2 regions of the Colwellia aquaemaris genome follow, and region 2 is predicted to be linked to the other one. Evidence: predicted binding sites of a transcription regulator. Region 2 holds the regulator's gene; the other holds the start of a gene.
The links. Region 2 encodes sigma-54, which starts transcription at its own class of promoters, with help from an activator protein. Its sites were predicted from a motif close to GTTGGCACGNNNNTNGNNT; they were not measured.

Region 1: fliE (flagellar hook-basal body complex protein FliE) is a predicted target of sigma-54. The motif match lies at 2,146-2,164, and genes of this name have one in related genera.

What each region holds. Positions count from the first base shown of each region.
Region 1 covers NZ_BAAJLV010000001.1:838,444-845,941, reverse strand. Annotated here, with positions in the region: gene fliF (flagellar basal-body MS-ring/collar protein FliF) at 1-1,702, opposite strand, end outside; gene fliE (flagellar hook-basal body complex protein FliE) at 1,754-2,095, opposite strand; gene AC27HL_RS03735 (sigma-54-dependent transcriptional regulator) at 2,417-3,757, opposite strand; gene AC27HL_RS03730 (sensor histidine kinase) at 3,757-4,953, opposite strand; gene AC27HL_RS03725 (sigma-54 interaction domain-containing protein) at 5,181-6,650, opposite strand; gene AC27HL_RS03720 (hypothetical protein) at 7,002-7,286, shown strand; gene fliS (flagellar export chaperone FliS) at 7,351-7,498, shown strand, end outside.
Region 2 covers NZ_BAAJLV010000001.1:431,973-439,470, reverse strand. Annotated here, with positions in the region: gene AC27HL_RS02000 (KpsF/GutQ family sugar-phosphate isomerase) at 1-451, shown strand, start outside; gene kdsC (3-deoxy-manno-octulosonate-8-phosphatase KdsC) at 448-999, shown strand; gene lptC (LPS export ABC transporter periplasmic protein LptC) at 996-1,562, shown strand; gene lptA (lipopolysaccharide transport periplasmic protein LptA) at 1,528-2,073, shown strand; gene lptB (LPS export ABC transporter ATP-binding protein) at 2,074-2,805, shown strand; gene AC27HL_RS01975 (RNA polymerase factor sigma-54) at 2,871-4,379, shown strand; gene hpf (ribosome hibernation promoting factor) at 4,417-4,704, shown strand; gene ptsN (PTS IIA-like nitrogen regulatory protein PtsN) at 4,735-5,187, shown strand; gene rapZ (RNase adapter RapZ) at 5,194-6,048, shown strand; gene AC27HL_RS01955 (HPr family phosphocarrier protein) at 6,063-6,335, shown strand; gene mgtE (magnesium transporter) at 6,516-7,498, shown strand, end outside.

The DNA of each region.
Region 1 (7,498 bases), 410 kb from region 2:
CTGCCTGCGAGGATAATTCTGGCTCATTCGCTACTAGTGCTCGAACTGCTTTTAAAATGTCTTCATCACGATGTAAGTCAGGTAATTGTAAGCTACCATCTGGCGCAAAACCAACTGCTCCGGCATCAAATTCAGACGTTAGCATATCCATAGTTTCATCGCCTAAATCAATATGACTATCTAATGATTTCTCACCATAATCATTCGGAGTTTGGTCAGGATAGATTAAGCGTTTCAGCATTGGGCGAACAACGGCAAACAATAATATTGCGATTAAAATTAACGCACCTAACAATTTCGCATATTTAAAAATAACAGGATCTCGCCACAATGGCACTTCGGCAACATCTTCAACTTCTGCGCGAGAAAACGGTAATGTGACTACTTCAAGCGTGTCACCTCGTTGTAAATCAAAACCAATACTACCTTGTAATAAACGGCGAATATTAGCCATTTCCTGTACTGTACGTGGTGTAGACGTAGGCTCTCCTTCTCCACCAGCAACTGGCAAATAGTCTAGCGCTACTGACACGCTAATTCTATGAATAACACCCGTTTGTTGCTTGGTATAACTAATCGCTTCGTCTAGTTCATAATTACGGGTAGATTCAGTATGCTTGCGCCCCGGCATAGTTTGTTGTTGAGCACCACCAGTTGCATTTTCAGGAATATTACTATCAAGAGGGGGTTGGTTAGTTAGTGCGCCTGGGATCCCTCCAAGTAAGCCACCAATAGTATTATCTTCAACTTTCATCTCGCTGCGAAGCGCTGGCAAGTCTGGGTTGTAACGCCGTTGAGTTTCTTCGGTATTGGTAAAGTCCATAGCAACATCTACTTGTGCCGTATAGTTACCTAAACCAACAACTGGGATTAAAATCGAATCGATTTTATCCATGTATTCTTTTTCGCGTTTTTGTTCGATTTCAAATTCTTTGCGTGAACGAGAAGAAACAGAGTCCTGCGAACCAGAGTTAAGCAAACGACCATTTTGATCGGTCACAGTCACACGGTTAGGATCTAAGCCTTGCACAGCTGACGCGATAATATCAACAACCGAATCAACCTCTTCTTCGGAAAGAATTCGCCCTCGGCGCATAGTTAATACTGCTGTAGCAGAAGGATTTTTGGCACGTTTGGCAAAAACATTTTCACGCGGAATAGCCAATAAAACACGAGCACGAGAGATAGACTGCAACTCTTCAATTGTACGTGCTAGCTGTTGTTCACGAGAATGTTTTAATCTTTCCGTTTCTAAGCGCTGACTTACACCAAAGCCCATGTCTTGCATGATAATTTCAGAGCCTTCGGCAGGGCTATCACCCAAACCTTCACGCGCTAACATTAACTTTATATCTTGGTAGTCTTCACTTTGTACCGAAATTGTATTATTTTCTTGACGGTAGGCATCTTTATAACCATTGGCATCTAGAGTATCCATGGTTTTAATAAGCTGCTCGGTTGGAAGTTTAGCCAGGATACGATATTCAGGCTGATTCGCCCACATGATGACAAAAATAGCAATAGCCAAACAAATTGCCAGTGCCATAACAATGGTGATTTGACGTAAAAAATCAACATTCCCCATAACGCCAGCTAAACCCGATTTTTGCTCACCAACAATATTGTCATCATTATCGTTGGCAACTATATCGCTGCTATTATCTGCTAGTGCTAATCCGGTGTTATTTGCTGAATCTGCCACTTATTTTCTCCGCAAAATGTTTGCTTTATTTTTCAATTAACAACTGAGCATCTATACCGGCATACTCATAATTTCTTTATAAGCTTCAACAAACTTATTACGAACTTGAACGGTCGCATCAAAGGCAATACCTGACTTTGACGCTGCTATCATAGTATCGGCAAGTGTAACACTGCGATCGCCCATTTCAAAGGCCGTGCGCTTAGCACCAGTGTCTTTTTGCAAATCATTAACGGTATTAACGGCATCTTTTAACAAACTGCCAAAATCACTTCCCGCTTTACTAACAGCTGGGGTACCTATGCTATTTTCACCGATAGGTAAGCGATTACCCATAGCTTCCATCGACATACTTTGCATTTGTGCATATAAAGAATTGCTTTTGATATCCATGATTAACTCGCTTGCGTCAATTTCTTGTTACTCAATATTTATAGTGAATAAAGCAAGCTTGATGCCAAGGACGGAACAACATTGATTTGAGTAAATGTAATTCACTGTCAACATTCTAAAAACCAAGAAGCATAGCAAAATAAAATAAATATTTTCAATATCTTAAGCTTAGAATTAAAATTGAACTAGAATGTTAGCCAAGGTATGTTTTTTATTTACGGAAAAGAAAAAACAACCTAATTAAGGTTGTTTTTATGACTTCGCGGGTATTCTCAAGTAACAGCATTAAAGCTTTTACTGTGGAATTTTTTTAGCAAATGCTTAAGCTGGTATTTGAATACCACTATCACGCATTCGAGCAATTTTATAACGTAGTGTACGCGGACTAATACCTAAGCGCTCAGCTACATCTTTACGACTACCTTGGCAAGCGTGCAGAGTATCAAGAATGATTTGATGCTCTTGCAGTTTTAATTCACTACCGAGCTTGTCGTCTTTTGCAGCTGCTATGGCAGTGTCTTGTGCTTTTGGTGGTTCAAAATTATCAATAAGCAAGTCGCCAGCATCAATACAACGATCACTTTGTAAAATAAGCGCTCGTTGCACAACATTGTCTAGTTCTCGCACATTGCCAGGCCAATCGTATGCGAAAAGTTTACTGCGCGCTGCTGTTGTTAATTCAGGGATAACATTGCCGTCTTTTTGGCATATTCGCGCAATCAAATGTTGTGCCAACGGTATAATATCATCTCGGCGTTGGTTTAACGGCAGCCAAGTTAATGGAAACACATTCAGGCGATAGTATAAATCCTCACGGAATACCCCCTCACTAACCGCCTCTTTTAAGTCTCGGTTGCTGGTTGCGATCACACGAACATCCAAACTAATGGTTTTACGACCACCGAGGCGTTCAACTTCTCTTTCCTGCAAAACTCGTAAAATTTTCGCTTGCAGGCCAAGGTCCATCTCAGTTATTTCATCAAGTAAAATGGTACCGCCTTGTGCTTGTTCAAATTTCCCAGGGCAGGCTTGAATTGCACCTGTAAAAGCACCTTTTTCATAACCAAACAAGGTTGCTTCTAACATGTTTTCTGGGATTGCGGCGCAGTTGATTGCCACAAACGGGGCTTGGCTTCGCGGCGAAAATTTATGAATATACTGAGCAAGTACTTCCTTACCTGAACCACTTGGGCCTAAAACCATAACAGAAGCTTCAGTGCTAGCAACTTTTTTAGCTAAGGTTAATAATTCAACACTAGTTTTGTCAGCCGCGACAGGCTCGCATTCATCTTGAATTTGTAGCGGCACATACTGATTAACCATATTCAACAATACTTCGGGAGCAAATGGTTTTGCCATATAATTACAGGCACCATCTTTCATCGCTTGAACGGCATCATCAATAGTGCCGTATGCTGTCATAATTAAAACTGGTAGCTTGGGATAGCTATGACGAATACTTTTCAATAATGACAAGCCCGACATACCGCCCATCTGTACATCACTAACAACAAGGTCTACTGTGTGAGTTTTAAGGGCAACAAGTGCATCTTCACCCGACTCTACAGGTACACATTGATAGCCAGCTAATAATAAAGTATCAACAAGTGCTTCGCGCAAGCCAGTATCATCTTCAACGACCATGATTTTACTTGAACTCATTATTGTACTCCTTCTAGACAAACATTATGATGTTCAGGCACTGCTTGCTCTGCATCATATTGACTATTCATTAACTTTGGGATTTTTAAACAAAAATGTGCTCCTTCACCGGGTTGGCTAAGTAAGCGAACTTCTCCTTGATGCGCATTAGCGACAGACTTAACAACTGCTAAGCCTAAACCAGTACCTTGGCTTCTTGAGGTATAAAAAGGCTCAAAAATTTTGTCAGCAAGCTCTGCACTGATCCCTTGACCATTATCTCGAACGCTAATATATGCATATTCGTCTTTGCAGTACGCACTGATATCAATTACAGCATTCGATTTAATAACCGCAATACTGTTATGAATTAAGTTTTGAATAGCGCCAGATAATGCCGTGACATTACCGAGAATTTCACAACCTTGTTGACAAAAATGCAGATTCACTTTTGCGTCGGCTTCAGTTATTTGCGGCTCAATGGACTGTTTTGCTTGCTCAATAAGTTGATTAATGCTTATTGGCTCCACCACGGCTTGCTTACCACTTTTGGCAAACAGCAGCATATCATTTACCTGCTGCTCTAAGTCTTGTAGTCGCGACACCAGTTTACTTTGAAAATTATCACGAGCGCTTTCCGTTAGTTTTTTATTACTTAAATTTGCCCCATACAAGATGGCAGCAGAAAGGGGCGTTCGAATTTGATGGGCAAGCTTAGAAACCATACGCCCCAAAGAAGACAAGCGCTGTAATTGTCCCAATTTATCTTGTAATAAGCGTGTTTCTGTTAAATCTGTGATCATAATTAACTGGCCTGGTTGATTTCCCAAAGCCGTTATTTCTAATTTAACGCGGCGACCATCCTTTAACGAGACTTCATGCCAATCGTCTGCTCTGGGCTTAAAGGAACGCTTAATCACATCAAACCAAGCTTGCCCCAAAATGGGTTCATCAAGTAATTGCTGCGCCATCTGATTTAACTTAACCACTATGCCATTACCATCGAGTATTATCATACCTGTAGGCATAACATCTATAACTTGCTGGGTTTGCTGATTTTGCTGGCGAAGAAGTGCCAACTCTCCTGGGAAACTTTCACTTTCGAGATTTTGCACATCTTGCGTACGTGCATTAGCATCACTTAAAGATGTAAAGGCTCTGCTCAACAAAGAGTGAGCAGTAGATGAATTGCTTGATGTCGAAAAGGCTAGCGCCATAATGTTTCACCTGAGTAAAAAAGTAACACTCAAATAAAGCATTAATTATGCCAAGCAGATAACCCCTTTAAAATCATCAATATAAAAAGATATTTGTGTAAATAACCGTTGTCAATAAAATGGCTAATAGGCAGAAAAAGCTTCAATAATTCAATTAGAATAACTCACTAAAAGTACGTTATTTTGGCTAGAACTAACTAACAAATAATAAGAACAGGTAATAAAGCTTAATTGTCTTTTTGCAAGCTATACTTGCGCATTTTCTCCACTAAGGTTGTACGTCGCATGCCAAGTAATTCAGCAGAACGCGCAACAACCCAATCATTTTTATCTAATGCTTGGTTAATCAATGACACTTCAAGTTCTGCTAAGTATTCTTTCAAATTCAAACCGTCTGCCGGTAAAACATCTACTGTATTGCCAGTAAAAGACTCTGCATCATCAACTTGCTCTGAGTTATCATCATCTTCATAATCAAAACCTGCAAATAACTCGTTTATTGCCTCACGTTCTTGCAGTTCTTCTGGGTATTCAGGTTGAAATTCTTCAACCTCTAGATGTCGATATTTAAGCGGTAACTGCCCCACATTAACCACCTGCTCGCCATACATGATGATCATACGTTCAATTAAGTTCGATAATTCACGAACATTCCCTGGCCATAGATGCTCCTGCAGTGACTCAATAGCTTTGTCAGTAAAACGCACAGACTGACCTTGCTCGGCTGAAAACCGAGATATAAGCTCTTGCAATAATAACGGAATGTCTTCTTTACGCTCTCTTAATGATGGTGTTTCAATTGGGAATACATTCAAACGATAATAGAGATCTTCTCTAAATTGATTCGTTTTGATCATCTCTTCTAAATGCTGGTGTGTTGCTGCAACAACCCGAACATTAGCTTTAATGCTTTTCGCACCACCAACACGTTCAAATGTACGCTCTTGCAACACCCGCAATAGTTTTACCTGCATCGGCTGAGGCATATCTCCAATTTCATCAAGAAACAAAGTGCCCCCCTCCGCCATTTCAAAGCGACCTTTGCGTGTGGAAATAGCCCCTGTGAATGCACCTTTTTCATGGCCAAACAATTCACTCTCTAATAAGTCAGGAGGAATCGCGCCACAATTTACGGGTACGAACGGCGCTTTATGGCGATCAGATAAATTATGAATATTTCGCGCTACAACTTCTTTACCTGTACCTGATTCGCCTAAAATTAAAACGTTTGCTGCGGTGCTCGCCACTTGTTCGATTAAAAAGCGCACCTGCTGCATGGGTTCACTGGTACCCACTAAGGAGCGAAATAATGGATTAGGGCCACTTGACTTATTTTTAGACGGTAGTTTGTTATGGTATTGGTGGCTATGGTGAATAAGCTCAGTCAACTGAGCGTAATTCAGTGGTAAGGTAAGTTCACCAATAACATTAGCAAGGCCCTTAATGGATTGTTTATCTGCAATATCATGATAAATAAATGGGCAAGCAGGCCGAGAGCGAATAATTTCATGCAACTTAGTAGAAATATTTCCACTAATAATAATCGTCAAAATATTAGGAACTTCCGACAAATGTTTATCGATTTCATCTTCTGAGAAAACAAAAAAGTGTTCGCCAACAAACGCTAAAACGGTTTCAATTTGATGACGCCTATTGGCATCATTGTCAACAACAAGAATATGTTTTTGCCCTTGCATAATTTCCTAATAAATCGCTAATTTTTGTAATTGTTGTCATATTAACTTGCTCTAGTGAATAATCAACAAAAAATTGACACCTTAGTCATTTTTTTGTCGGTAAAATAATGACTAAAATAATCGATATTTTGAACATCACGAAACATTTATAAATATTTAAGAATAATAGCGATGTCAAAAAAATAGCGGAGCAATATGAGCCACCAAGCATATAAAACAGCACCTTCAAACAACAGGTAAGATTTTGTTTTGATTGGCTTTATATTAACACCTTATTCACCTTTAAATAGTTGGCATGAAATAAGCTTGTTAGCAATATCTAATCGAAATGAAATTTAATAGGACTATTCGATGTTAATTATTAATGGTACTGCTGAGCTAATGACAGAAAATGATAGCTTTAACAAAGGCGATCGGCATGAATTTAATATGTTTTCACTTAATATGCCGTTGGAAGACCAACTTACTCAAATTGAAGAATATTTAGTAACTAGAGGTTGGGATAATATAGAAGTAAATAATAATGGCATAGTTGAAGACCCAAGCGACATTCAACATGCAGTATTGGCAGCAGCATATGAAAAAGCAAAAAGCGAAGGTTTTGCCGTCACTATTAATAATCAACCATTAGTGTAATTTATTACGCTCAATTTTTTAAAATTAAGTATAATTAGATTATTGTCTGAAATTGGAGATATCTATGACTCACGCGTCATTAAAAAAATATCAGCAGGTGAATAAAAGTACAGCTCAAGAAGCATCACCTTATCAACTTGTAGCCATGCTGTTTCAAAAATTACTCGACAACATAGCAACAGCGAAAGGCGCAATAGCGCAAAAAAACTACG
Region 2 (7,498 bases):
TGCACGTGGTTTTACCGCCGATGATTTTGCCTTATCACATCCAGGCGGTAGTTTAGGCAAGCGTTTACTATTGCGTTTAACAGATATAATGCATAAAGATGACCGTATCCCAGTGGTTAATGCTGATGCTAAAATCAAAGATGCCTTAGTGGAAATGTCACTTAAAGGCTTAGGTATGACCGCGGTTACAGATAACAACAACACCTTGATTGGATTGTTTACCGACGGTGATTTACGTCGAATATTAGATGCAAAAGTCGATATTCATCAAGATACAATTACTAGCGTAATGACCAAGCAACCTTATGTTGCTAAACAAGATATGCTAGCAGCAGAAGCATTGAAGATTATGGAAGATAAAAAGATTAATGGTTTGATTATAGTTGATCAAAATAACCAACCTATTGGCGCCATGAATATGCATGATTTACTTAAATCTGGAGTGTTATAACTTTGAACAGTTTATACGGTGAAGTAGCTGATAACATTTGGCAAAAAGCTAAAAATATTAAACTTTTCATTTGCGATATTGACGGCGTTTTTTCTGATGGTCGCATATATTTAGGCAATGCTGGCGAAGAGTTAAAAGCCTTTCACACTAAGGATGGTTATGGCATAAAAGCGCTGGGAGCAAGTGGTGTTGATGTTGCTGTTATTACTGGTCGAAAATCGAATATAGTGCAAACCCGCATGACTGCCTTAAACGTTAAACATATAGTGCAAGGACAAGAAGATAAGTTACCAGCACTAAAAGCAATGGCAAAATCACTGAATTTAACACCTGAACAAATTGCCTATATTGGCGACGATATGCCCGATTTTGAGTGCTTAAATTACGTTGGCTTAAGTATTGCTGTAAATGACGCTCATCCAGCAATATTAAATACTTGTGATTATATTACTTATACCCGTGGTGGTTTTGGCGCCGTTCGTGAATCCTGCGATTTAATTATGCAAAGTCAAAGTACGCTAGAGCATGCCACAGGCGCAAGCATATGAATAGAATATACGGTGCAGCAATAGCTTTTTTTATTTTTGCTGTTGGCACTTATGGCTTAATGGAGTGGTATAACGCTAAAGACGTTGACACCAATATACTCGATAACAGTAATGAGCCAGAGTTCATCGCAGAAAATTTAAATAGTGATATTTATCAAGAAGCTGGCGATATATCTTACGTTGTAGAAGCACAACGCATGGAACATTATGCACAATTAGATGTCACACACTTTGAGTATCCGCGTTATACCTTATACCCAAAAAACAACAAACCAACGTGGCAAGTAACCGCTAACGAAGGCACACTGTATAATAACAATCGAGTTAGATTGGAAAATCGCGTACGCTTAATTGCTACTGACAAGGAAAGCTTAATACAAGAAGTACACGGCAAAAATTTAGAAATGGACTTAAAAAGTAATATTATTAGCTCAGAACAAACTATTCTGATATTAGGTAAAGGATTTACTATGTATGGCTCAGGATTAATTGTAGACTTAAACACAACTCAGATGACATTGACCGAACATGTACAAACCATTTACAAAAAAACTAAAAGTTAGCTTAGCTTGCATTGCTACGGCAATATTCTTAACACCGGCAGTGAATGCTGAAAAATTTGATGTTGACCAAGAAATTAAAATTTCTTCTTCTCGACAGGCCGCTGATCTAAAAAACAAGATATTCAGCTATATCGACAATGTCATTATCTCGCAAGGCACGCTCACCATTAACGCAGAGTTAGTGCAAGTTATTGCCCAAGACAAAAGCGAAGATAAAATTTATATTGCCAAAGGCTCACCTGCTACATTTGCACAAACCTTAGAAGACGGCAGCCCAATTAACTTACAAGCTAATGAAATTAGATATGAACCAGCAAAAAAAATCGTCATTATTTCAGGCAACGCCTTACTAACCCAAGAAGGCAGTGAAGTCAGTGGTAATAAAATCACCTATAACTTTGAAACTGAATACGTCAATGCTGAAAGCTTAGAAAATACGGTTGTTGAAACAGTGCTACAACCTAAAAACAAACCTGAATTACCGAAAGAGAAAAAGGAAAAGCAGAACTAAATGTCAAAATCTACATTATCTGCAACGGGTTTAGCGAAATCTTATAAAGGCCGAAAGGTTGTTAAAAACGTTAGTTTAAAAGTATCGGCTGGACAAATTGTCGGCTTACTTGGCCCTAATGGCGCCGGTAAAACAACCTCATTTTATATGATTGTAGGCTTAGTAAACAATGATAGCGGTGCCATCGTATTAAATGACGAAGACTTAACATTACTGCCAATGCATGAACGTGCTCGCAAAGGTATTGGCTACTTACCGCAAGAAGCCTCTATATTTCGAAAATTGTCTGTATATGACAACATCATGGCCATTTTACAAACTCGAAAATCATTATCAGATATCGAGAAAGAAGAAAAGCTTGAGCATTTATTAGAAGAATTTAATATCGGCCATATTAAAGATAATTTAGGAATGAGCTTATCTGGTGGCGAACGTCGCCGAGTTGAAATTGCTCGCGCTCTTGCCGCCGATCCTAAATTTATTTTATTAGATGAGCCATTTGCCGGTGTTGATCCAATTTCAGTAGGTGATATAAAAAAAATTATCCTACACTTAAAAGAACGAGGCATAGGTATTTTGATAACCGACCACAACGTACGAGAGACCTTAGACGTATGTGAACATGCCTATATTGTTAGCCATGGTGAACTAATTGCAGAAGGTGACGCGGATCAAATTCTTGCAAATCAACATGTAAGAGATGTATACCTAGGCGAACAATTCACGCTATAGTTAATAGCAGGCTTTAGCAATAAAATAACAATGTGTTAAATAGTAACAGGGAAAAGAAAACCTAAATGCGTCCTACTCTGCAGCTCCGTATCGGACAACAGTTAACCATGACCCCGCAATTGCAACAAGCAATTAAGTTGTTGCAACTGTCGACTTTAGACTTACAGCAAGAGATTCAGGAAGCGCTTGAAAGTAATCCGCTGCTTGAAATGGATGAAAATCAAGTAAACACTTCAGAAAGCACCCCTGATAATTTAGAAGAGGCCTTTTCAGCCAATGTTGGCGAAGCCTCAGAAGTCACTCTTTCAGATGGTAGCGAAGATTCAGCGCCAACGATTGACGAAATAAGCTCAGCCGAAGGTTTAGCAAAAACAGATATTCCGGAAGAGTTAAATAACGATACCACTTGGGATGACAATTTTAGTGCCGGTGCTAGCAGTGGTGCGGTAGGTCCAGCCTCAGAAGATTATACTTATCAAGGTGAAACTAAAGACTCTATTCAAGACCACTTATTATGGCAAATGGAGCTAAGCCCTTTTACAGAAACAGACCAAGCTATTGCTACAGCCATTATTGAAGCGGTTGACGAAGCCGGCTACTTAACTGTATCTGCAGAAGAAATATTGGAAAGTGTTGGCATAGAAGACGTAGAGCTTGATGAAGTTGAAGTTGTACTTAAACGCATCAACGTATTTGACCCAGTTGGTGTTGCAGCTCGTTCCATCCCCGAATGTTTATTAATACAGTTAAATCAATTTTCCAGCGATACGCCATGGTTAGAAGAGAGCAAGTTAGCTGTTAGTAAATATATCGATTTACTTGGTAACCGCGACTACCGTCAATTAATGCGAAAACTGCGCTTAAAAGAAGACCAATTACGTGAAGTCATTCGCTTAATCCAAACCCTTGACCCTCGCCCAGGTGACAGTGTTATCAAAAGCGAAGAACAATATGTTATTCCTGATGTTTCAGTAGAAAAGAAAAATGGTCGTTGGACGGTCGAATTAAACCCTGACACTGCCCCTAAGCTTTCAGTGAATCAGCAATATGCGGCAATGTCTCGTTCAATGAAATCTTCTACCGACTCACAATTTATTCGCTCAAATTTGCAAGAAGCAAAATGGTTTATTAAGAGCTTAGAAAGCCGAAACGATACCTTGTTAAAAGTATCTAATTGTATTGTGCAACGCCAGCAAGGCTTCTTCGAACACGGGCCAGAGGCAATGCGCCCTATGGTTTTGAATGACATTGCTGAAGCGGTTGATATGCATGAGTCAACAATTTCTCGGGTTACTACGCAAAAGTACATGCATACGCCAAGAGGTATTTTTGAGTTAAAGTATTTCTTCTCTAGTCATGTTAGTACCGAAAATGGCGGTGAATGTTCATCAACAGCTATTCGTGAACTTATTAAAAAGCTCGTTTCTGCAGAAATTCCAGCCAAGCCGCTAAGTGATAGCAAAATGGCTGATATTCTGGCAGAACAAGGTATTAAAGTAGCAAGACGCACTATCGCTAAATATCGCGAATCACTTTCAATACCACCATCGAATCAACGTAAAAGCCTATTGTAGGTTTGGTTTATTTACCCGAAAAAGAGGATTGAAGCATATGCAAATTAATCTTACCGGACACCATGTCGATGTTACCGATTCATTACGTGATTATGTTAATGGAAAATTTGAAAAGCTTGAGCGACATTTTGATCATATAAACAATGTTCATGTAGTTTTAACCGTTGAAAAGCTTAATCAAATTGCTGAATCAACGGTTCACCTAAGTGGCAGTGAAGTACATGCTAAAGCTGAAAATAGCGATATGTATGCTTCTATCGATTCATTAATCGATAAGCTCGACCGCCAAATATTAAAATATAAAGGCAAAATTAGTAAACACTAATATCCCTCTCATTAGGTCTTTGAAGTAATTATGAAGTTGCAAGACATCTTAACTCCGGACTGCACAATATGTGCAGCTCCGGGCTCCAGCAAAAAACGTGTATTAGAATATTTAAGTAGCTTAGCTTCAGAGAAATTACCCAATCACGATACATTTCAGTTATTAGAGAGCTTAATTAAGCGTGAGAAAATGGGCTCTACAGGTATTGGAAATGGTATTGCCATTCCACATGGTCGTTTAGAAAATGCCGAAAAACCAATTGCCGTCGTTATCACCACCGAACAAGCCATTAATTTTGATTCTATTGATCATCGCCCTGTAGATATTTTTATCGCCTTATTTGTTGCTGAAGAAGAATGCCAAAATCACCTATGTACACTACAAAGCATTGCCCAAACATTTCGTGATAAACAATTTTGTAAACAAGTCCGCAAGTGTGACAATAGCCAAGCACTATTCGACTTAATCCAACAAGCGAGTTAAATTGTAATGAAGCTAATTATTGTCAGTGGTCGCTCGGGATCTGGTAAAAGTGTTGCGCTACGTGTTTTAGAAGACTTAGGCTATTACTGTGTTGACAACATTCCTGTTAATTTATTGCCGGCACTAACCCATACAGTCATTAATGATTATGAAAATGTTGCCGTCAGTCTCGATGTTCGCAACATGCCAGCAGATCCTAATGATGTACCAGAAATAATCGACTATTTGCCCAGTGCGGTTGAGCTAAATTTATTATATTTAGACGCAGATGATAGCGATCTCATTCGACGTTTTAGTGAAACTCGACGCTTGCACCCCTTGATCAAACAAAATATCGCTCTTGACCAAGCGATTGCGCTCGAAAAGCAACTCCTTGAACCCATTGCTACACGTGCGCACTTGTATATAAATACCAGCCAATTGTCACCGCATCAATTAGCCGATCTAGTACGCGAAAGAATTCTCGGCAAGAAATCTGGTTCTATGGTAATTGTGTTCGAATCTTTTGGTTTTAAACATGGCGTTCCTCAGGATGCTGACTATGTTTTTGATGCTCGCTTTTTACCTAATCCATATTGGGATAAAGAACTAAAAAGTCACACAGGGCTAGATAAACCTGTACAAGACTTTCTAGCAAGCCAACCAATAGTCACTAAGTTTATCTGGCAAATTAACAGTTTTATGATGACCTGGTTACCGCATCTAGAACGCAACAATCGCAGCTATGTCACTATCGCGATTGGTTGCACAGGAGGAAAACACAGATCGGTTTATATCGCGGAGCTTCTTGCTAATAATATGCGAAAAGAGCGTGATGATGTGCAATCTCGCCATCGTGACTTAACACTTGCCAGTACCTGATTTCACCAATAACTATGCCAATTGACCGCCAAGTAAAAATAATTAATAAGCTAGGGCTACACGCCCGAGCAGCAACTAAATTGGCACAACTTAGCCAGAAGTTTAATGCCTCTATTACCATAGAACTTGAAGGTAACCATGCTGACGCCAACAGCATCATGGGCTTAATGTTACTAGCTGGCGCACAGGGTAAAATTGTCAATGTCATTACCTCAGGTACAGATGCTGAACTTGCATTAAACGAAGTTTGTCAATTATTTAGTGATAAATTTGATGAGGACGAGTAATAAAACTTGCCCTATCTGCTCAACCAGTTTTTAAGTCAATAAAAAAGCTGCGAAAAATAACAAATTACGATAAACTCAGTCTCGGAGTTTATTAAAATTACTCTGCAACATTAACTTAATAAACATCCTCCATAATAATAATTTTCAGTTTTCGTTTTTGTAACGGCACAGGACAGTAATATGCCGGAAGTTTCTGAACAAGAGTACAGCCACCAACGCTTACAGCAAGTAAATGATGCCCTTGGCAGTGGTATGTATGTCTATGTCCGTAAACTATTACAAGACATGCCAGCCTTTGATCTAGCCCTATTACTAGAATCTTCACCAATTAAAAGTCGTGCTGTACTTTGGCAACTAATTGACGCTGATAATCACGGTGAAGTTCTCGAAGAACTAAATGAAGAAGTTCGTAAAGGCATACTGAAAAATATTCGACCTGAGAAGCTAGCTGCCGTTGCAGAAGGTATGGACGTTGATGACTTGGCGGAAGTTTTCCGTACCTTACCTGATAGTGTTTACCGAGAAGTTCTCAGCTCAATGGATTCACAAGATCGTAGCCGAGTCGAAGCGGCATTGTCATACGAAGAAGATACCGCTGGCGGTATCATGAACACTGACACCATCTCAATCCGTCCCGATGTGACGGTTGATGTGGTTTTGCGCTACTTAAGACTTCGTGGTGAGTTGCCAGAAGCAACCGACTCCTTTTATGTGGTTGACCGAGAAGATCATTTTGTCGGTGCAGTCTCCTTAACAGCCATAGTAACGGCAAAACCTGAAACCATCATTTCAACCCTCATTGATGATGAAATTGAAGCTATCGCCGCAGATTTAAATGAAAAAGACGTTGCACAGTTGTTTGAAAGGCATGATTGGTTTTCTGCGCCCGTTGTTGATGAAGAAGATCGCCTTGTTGGTCGTATTACCGTAGACGATGTTGTTGATATTATTCGTGAAGAAGCCGAACACTCCATGATGAGTATGGCAGGTCTAGATGATGAAGCTGATACATTCGCCCCAGTTATTAAAAGTACTCAACAGCGCTCTGTTTGGCTTGGCGTCAATTTAATTACCGCACTTATGGCTGTTGCCGTTTCAAGTATGTTTGAAGGCATTTTAAGTCAATTGGCGATACTAGCCGTTTTAAATTCACTAGTACCGAG